Thiohalobacter thiocyanaticus: one gene and its partner. The protein of the gene in region 1 interacts with the protein of each later gene in a pairwise test. Links are inferred from orthologs where the notes say so. Each region holds a gene or a part of one and is shown on either strand. Other genes may lie near its edges. The genes, in order: ligA and leuS.

Region 1 (3,316 bases):
TCGGCGGCGATTCCGCGCTGGAATCCGAAACCTTCAGCCAGGTCGAGCCGCCCCCGGCGGAGTCGGAACCCCGGGCCTGGCCGGATGCGATCGACCAGGAGCTGGAGGAACTGAGCGCCGCCATCAAGGAAGAACGTCAGGGCGGCCCGGCTGCGGCGCCGGCGCACCCGCCCGACGCGGTGGAGAAGATCATCGTCTTCTATCTCATTGCCCCGCGCGGCGAGCCCTTCAGCGGCAACGACATGGACCGCGCCTTCACCGAACTGGGGCTGGAGTACGGCGACATGCAGATCTATCACCGCATGGCGCCCGGCAGCTTCCGCCGACCGGTGTTCAGCATCGCCAATCTCACCGAGCCCGGCACCTTCGATCCCGCCGCGCTGGGGCACTTCACCACCCCGGGCCTGAGCCTGTTCCTGCAGCTGCCGGCTCCCATCGATTCGCTCAAGGCCTTTGACGATCTGGACGACACCGCGCACAGGCTTGCCGACATCCTCGGCGGCGAGTTGCGCGACGAGACCCGCAGTCCCCTGAGTCGCCAGCGCATCGACAACCTGCGCGAGGAGGTGGCCGAGTTCGAGCGCCGGCAGAAACTCAAGCACGCCGGCCGATGAGCGCCTCGAACAAGCTGCGGGAACGGGTCGAGCGGCTGCGCGAGCAGATTCGTCACCACAACTATCTCTACTATGCCCTCGACGCCCCCGAGATATCTGACGCCGAATACGACGCTCTCCTGCGCGAACTGCAGGAACTGGAGTCCGACCACCCCGAACTGGTCACCGCGGATTCGCCCACCCAGCGGGTCGGCGCCGAACCGGTGGCCGCCTTCGGCACGGTGCGCCACGAACTGCCCATGCTGTCGTTGGACAACGCCTTCTCCGACCAGGAGCTCGAGGACTTCGATCGCCGCATCCATGAGCGCCTGAAAACCGAGGAGGCGATCGAATACGCCGCCGAGCCCAAGCTGGACGGGCTGGCCGTGAGCCTGCTGTACGAAAAGGGCCGTCTGGTGCGCGGCGCGACCCGCGGCGACGGCGCCACCGGCGAGGACATCACCGCCAACGTGCGCACCATCGCCTCCATCCCCCTGAAGCTGGTCGGCAGGGATTATCCGGAACGCCTGGAGGTACGGGGCGAGGTCTACATGACCCACGCCGGCTTCAGGCGGCTCAACGAAGCGGCGGAACGGGAAGGCGGCAAGACCTTCGTCAACCCCCGCAATGCCGCGGCCGGCAGCCTGCGCCAGCTCGATCCGAAGGTCACGGCGAAGCGGCCGCTGGAATTCTTCTGCTATGGCGCCGGACGGGTCGAGGGTGCCGAACTGCCCGACCGCCACATCGATGTGCTGGAGCAGCTGAAGGCCTGGGGTCAGCGCATCTATCCCGAGATCCGCCGGGTCAAGGGGCTGGATGGCTGTCACGAGTACTATCAGGATATGGAGCGCCGGCGCGAATCCCTGGACTTCGATATCGACGGCGTCGTGTTCAAGGTCGATCGCCGCGACCTGCAGGAACGGCTCGGTTTCGTTTCCCGCGCCCCGCGCTGGGCCATTGCCCGCAAGTTCCCGGCCCAGGAGGTCAACACTGTGCTGCGCGAGGTGGAATGGCAGGTCGGGCGCACCGGCGTACTGACGCCGGTGGCGCGGCTGGAGCCGGTATTCGTCGGCGGGGTGACGGTCACCAACGCCACCCTGCACAACCCGGACGAGATCGAGCGCAAGGATATCCGCCTGGGCGATACCGTGGTGGTGCGTCGCGCCGGTGACGTGATTCCGCAGGTGGTTGCCGTGGTCAAGGCCAGACGCCCCAGGGGTGCGAAGCGCATCAGCCTGCCGAAGCGATGCCCCGTGTGTCACTCCGATGTGGTGCGCGACGAGGGCGCCGCCGCCCTGCGCTGCAGTGGCGGACTGCATTGCCCGGCCCAGCGCAAGGCCGGACTGATCCACTTCGCCTCGCGCCGCGCCATGGACATCGACGGCCTGGGCGACAAACTGATCGAGCAGCTGGTCGAGCGCGACCTGGTGCAGGATGCCGCCGATCTGTATGCGCTTACACAGGCGCAGCTCGCCGGCCTGGATCGCATGGCCGAGAAGTCGGCGCAGAACCTGATCCAGGCCCTGGACAGGAGCAAGACGGTCTCGCTGCCGCGCTTCATCCATGCACTGGGTATCCCAGAGGTCGGAGAAGCCACCGCCAAGGGCCTGGCCGCGCACTTCGGCAGTCTGGATGGCCTGATGGAGGCCGATGAAGCGGCACTGCAGGAGGTGCCGGATGTCGGCCCGGTGGTGGCGCGCGAGATCGCCACTTTCTTCAATCAGAAACATAACCGCCAGGTGATCGACAAACTGCGCCGCCACGGGATCGAACCGCCGGCGCAGAAGATCAAGCGCCGGGCAGAACTGCCGATCAAGGGGCAGACCTGGGTGTTGACCGGCGCGCTCGAGTCCATGACCCGTGACCAGGCGAAGGAGCGGCTGGAGGCGCTGGGCGCGAAGGTGACCGGCAGCGTGTCGAAGAAAACCGACTATGTTGTCGCCGGCAGCGAGGCGGGCTCCAAACTCACGAAGGCCGAGCAGTTGGGGGTCGAGGTGCTGGCTGAGGCCGCCTTCCTGAAACGGCTGGAGGAACTGGAACAGGGCAGGTGAGCACACCGCGCCTGCGCATCTCCGCACGCGAAGGGGCAGCGGCGGTTCGTGCCGTGCGGATCGCTCCCCGGCCGCTGGCAGCCTCCGGCCTCTGCCCGGGCCCGGAACCCGTTGCACCCCCCGGATGATCCTGCCATTGGCCCGCCAGGGCCGGGGGCGCATAATATGTAGGATGACGATCAGGGCCGGGATGCCCGCCACGCATGAATGGAACCGGACGAATAATGACAAGTACAGCACAGGGGCGCACCACTCCGCTCGGCGGCAAGTTCGGCAAGCTGATGGAAAGCTGCCGGCGCATGACCCGCTCGCATCTCGCGCCGCTCATCCACGCCCTGCTCGAGCAGGCGGAAATCGCATTGCTGGAAGCCGCCGACAAGGCCGGTGACAACCAGAAGCAGCTGCAGTATTTCGACACCATGAACCTGGTCAAGCGCAACCAGGACCGGCTCGCCGAGCGCTACCTGCAGGCGGTCGATGCCGGCTTCGAGAATTTCATCCAGGGACGGTTGCCGGCCACCGGCGGCAGCGGCCTGGCCGGCCTGAAGATGCAGCAGCTGGCACTGGTGGACAAGCAGGCCATCGAATACGAACTGCCGGTCAGGAACCTCGTCGCCAAGGCCAATGCCGCCTATGCCGATGCCCTCTACGGCCTCGACCAGCGCCTGGCCG
Region 2 (3,530 bases), 830 kb from region 1 along the record:
GCCCAGATCGCTGTACTCGCTCAGCCCCTGTATCTGGGTGCGCGCCATTTCGGGTGGCAGGTTCGCCTGGCCGCGCAGCTGGAAGCCGCAGGCGGACAGGGTCAGGGCCAGCAGCAGGACTAGAACGGTCGGCAGGTGATGGGATCGGGTCATGGAAGATCCTGTTTATCAGCGTGAAGGCCGTAGCTCGGGTTACGCTGCGCTAACCCGAGCTACATCATTCCTCGTTCAGACAACAATGTTGACCAGCTTGCCCGGCACCACGATGGTCTTGCGGATCGGCTTGCCCGCGGTGAAACGCTGGACATTGGCATCAGTGTGCGCCGCGGCCTCGACACCGGCCTTGTCGGCATCGGCCGGCACCTGGATGCGGGCGCGGACCTTGCCGTTGACCTGCACCACCAGCTCGATGCTGTCCTGTACCAGGGCCGCGGCGTCGTGCCGCGGCCAGGGGGCGGCGAGAATCTCGGCTGCGTCGGTGCAGCGAACGCGCGGCCACAGTACATGGCAGATGTGCGGCACCACCGGTGCGAGCAGCCGCAGCAACATGTCCACGGCCTCGTACTGCAGAGCGAGATCGCCGGGCGCCTCGCTCTGCTCGTCGATCTCGCCCAGGCTGTTGACCAGCTTCATGCAGGCCGCCACCACGGTGTTGAACTGGTACCGCCCATAGTCGCGCGCGGCCTGCTCCACCGCCTGATGGATGGCGGTACGCCGCTGCTGGCGTTCCGTGTCCAGGCCGCTCCAGTCGAAGCCAGCGAGGAAGGCGCGGCGCTCCTCGGGCGTATCGTACTTCGCCAGGCGGAAGGCCGGGCGCATACCCAGCGCCCACAGCCGCTTGAGGAAGCGATGGGCGCCGGCCACGCCCTCGTCGGACCACTCCAGCGATTGCTCGGGCGGGGCGGCGAACAGGGTGAACAGACGCACCGTGTCGGCACCGAAGCGCTCGATCAGCGCCTGTGGATCCACGCCGTTGTTCTTGGACTTGGACATCTTCTCGATGCCGCCGATCTGCACCGGCCCGCCGTCGCGGCCCAGGCGGGCGCCGGTGAGCTTGCCCTTGCCGTCGCGCTCGACCTCGACCTCGGCGGGATTGAAGAAACGTTTCCGGCCGTCCTCTTCACGATAATAGGTCTCGGCCACCACCATGCCCTGGGTCAGCAGCCGTTTGAAGGGTTCGTCCGAGCGGATCAGGCCGGCGTCGCGCATCAGCTTGTGATAGAAGCGCGAGTACAGCAGATGCAGGATGGCATGTTCGATGCCACCGATGTACTGATCCACCGGCAGCCAGTAGTCGGCACGCGCGTCCAGCATAGCCTGGTCGTTGTCGGCGCAGGCATAGCGGGCGTAGTACCAGGACGACTCCATGAAGGTGTCGAAGGTATCGGTCTCGCGCTCGGCCTCGCCGCCGCACTGCGGGCAGCTGGTGCGGGACCATTCCGGCATCTTCTTCAACGGCGAGCCGCTGCCGTCGAACTCGACCTGTTCCGGCAGCACCACCGGCAGCTGGTCCTCCGGCACCGGCACCGCGCCGCAGTCGGGACAGTTGATGATGGGGATGGGACAGCCCCAGTAACGCTGGCGGGACACACCCCAGTCGCGCAGCCGGTAGTTGACCGTGCGCCGGCCGCGGCCCTGCGCCTCGATGTAGTCGGCGATGGCGCTGAAGGCCTGATCGAAGTCCAGGCCGTCGAACTGTCCCGAGTCGCGCAACACGCCCTTCTCGGTCCAGGCCGCCTCACTGACATCCGCCTGCGAGCCGTCGGCGGAATGAATCACCTGTTTGATGGGCAGACCGTACTTGCGCGCGAATTCGTAATCGCGCTGGTCGTGCGCGGGCACCGCCATCACCGCACCGGAGCCGTAGCCCATGAGCACGAAGTTGGCCACCCACACCGGCACCGGCTCGCCGCTGACCGGGTGCAGGGCCGTGAGGCCGGTCGCCACGCCCTTCTTTTCCATGGTCTCCAGCGCGGCCTCGGAGGTCTCGGTGTGGCGGCATTCCTCGATGAAGGCGGCCAACTCGGGGTTGTCCTGCGCGGCGCGCACGGCCAGGGGGTGCTCGGCGGCCACGGCCACGTAGGTCACGCCCATCAGGGTGTCGGGACGGGTGGTGTAGACGCTCAGGCGCTCATCCGCACCGGCGATATCGAACTCCAGTTCCAGACCCTCGGAGCGACCGATCCAGTTGCGCTGCATGGTGCGCACCGCCTCCGGCCAGCCCTCGAGCCGGTCGATCTCATTGAGCAGTTCCTCGGCATAGTCGGTGATGCGCATGAACCACTGCGGGATGTCGCGACGCTCGACCAGGGCGCCGGAACGCCAGCCGCGGCCGTCGATGACCTGCTCGTTGGCCAGCACCGTCTGGTCGACCGGGTCCCAGTTGACCGTGGCCATCTTCTTGTAGACCAGGCCCTTTTCATAGAGTCGGGTGAACAGCCACTGCTCCCAGCGATAGTACTCGGGTCGGCAGGTAGCCAGTTCGCGCGACCAGTCGTAGCCGAAGCCCAGCCGTTTGAGCTGCTCGCGCATGTAGTCGATGTTCTCGTAGGTCCAGGCCGCCGGCGGCACCCGGTTCTGCATGGCGGCATTCTCGGCCGGCAGGCCGAAGGCGTCCCAGCCCATGGGCTGAAGCACGTTTCTGCCCTGCATGCGCTGGTAGCGGGCGATCACATCCCCGAGGGTGTAGTTGCGCACGTGGCCCATGTGCAGGCGGCCGCTGGGATAGGGAAACATGGACAGGCAGTAGAATTTTTCCCGCCTGGGGTCCTCGACAACCCGGAAGCTGTCGTGGGTTTCCCAGTACTGCTGCGCCTCGGCCTCGACCTGCCCGGGTTGGTAGTGTTCGTCCATTGCTTTCCTGAAAATACGGTCACTTGAATGGCCGCAAAGGATACCTGATCCGTGGCGGCTCTTCACCTGACCGGAAATCTGTTCCAAACTAGCATCAGCACTGAATAGCGCTTCCCCTGACCGCGTCATCCCCGCGCAGGCGGGGATCCAGCCTCCACCGGCTCCGCCGGGTCATGGATGCCCCCGGGCGGGAATGACGGAGAGGATGGAATCCGGCTCAGGCAAGTGCCATTCGGACCCGTCCCTGTTACTACGGAGAAAACCCGACATGTCAGATTCCCAGCCCTCCGGCCCCGGCGAAAAGCTTGTCCAGGCCTACCACCGCATGATGGACCGGGTCCAGGCCGCCATCGACGAGGCCGAGGAACACGCCATCCCCACCCTGGAGCAGAACCTGGAGCGGGCCAAGGAACGCGCGATCGAACTGGGCGAACTGACCCGCGAGGAGGCCGAACGGGTGGCCGCCTACCTGAAACGCGACATGGAAGACGCGGCCAGCTACCTGGAGCAGACCGGCAACGAGTTCGGCGCCTGGCTGAAATTCGACATCGGCCAGATCGAGCGCCGGCTGTTCGAGAAGATGCTCACCGTGGCCGACCGCACCCGCATCGAGCTGGCCGAGTTCGAGGCCCGTATGCACGAGGCCCAGACCTACCACACGGGCGAGGTCACCGGCC

Evidence for each region.
Region 2: the proteins of ligA (region 1) and leuS interact in binary tests that used the Escherichia coli proteins (3 or more experiments, as listed by UniProt). The link is inferred for Thiohalobacter thiocyanaticus from one-to-one orthologs.

The regions. Positions count from the first base shown.
Region 1 is NZ_AP018052.1:1,871,293-1,874,608, forward strand. The notes cover bases 128-3,127. They hold ligA (NAD-dependent DNA ligase LigA), read left to right. Parts: upstream 128-610; coding sequence 611-2,644; downstream 2,645-3,127. Other genes in these bases: zipA (cell division protein ZipA), read left to right, coding at 128-614; CFK21_RS08625 (DUF1631 family protein), read left to right, coding at 2,869-3,127. Outside these bases: more of zipA, read left to right, coding at 1-127; more of CFK21_RS08625, read left to right, coding at 3,128-3,316. UniProt on the Escherichia coli protein: DNA ligase that catalyzes the formation of phosphodiester linkages between 5'-phosphoryl and 3'-hydroxyl groups in double-stranded DNA using NAD as a coenzyme and as the energy source for the reaction.
Region 2 is NZ_AP018052.1:1,037,444-1,040,973, reverse strand. Bases 29-3,242 are described here. They hold leuS (leucine--tRNA ligase), read right to left. Parts: upstream 2,854-3,242; coding sequence 229-2,853; downstream 29-228. Other genes in these bases: CFK21_RS04835 (zinc ribbon-containing protein), read left to right, coding at 3,122-3,242; CFK21_RS04845 (LPS-assembly lipoprotein LptE), read right to left, coding at 29-153. Outside these bases: more of CFK21_RS04845, read right to left, coding at 1-28; more of CFK21_RS04835, read left to right, coding at 3,243-3,530.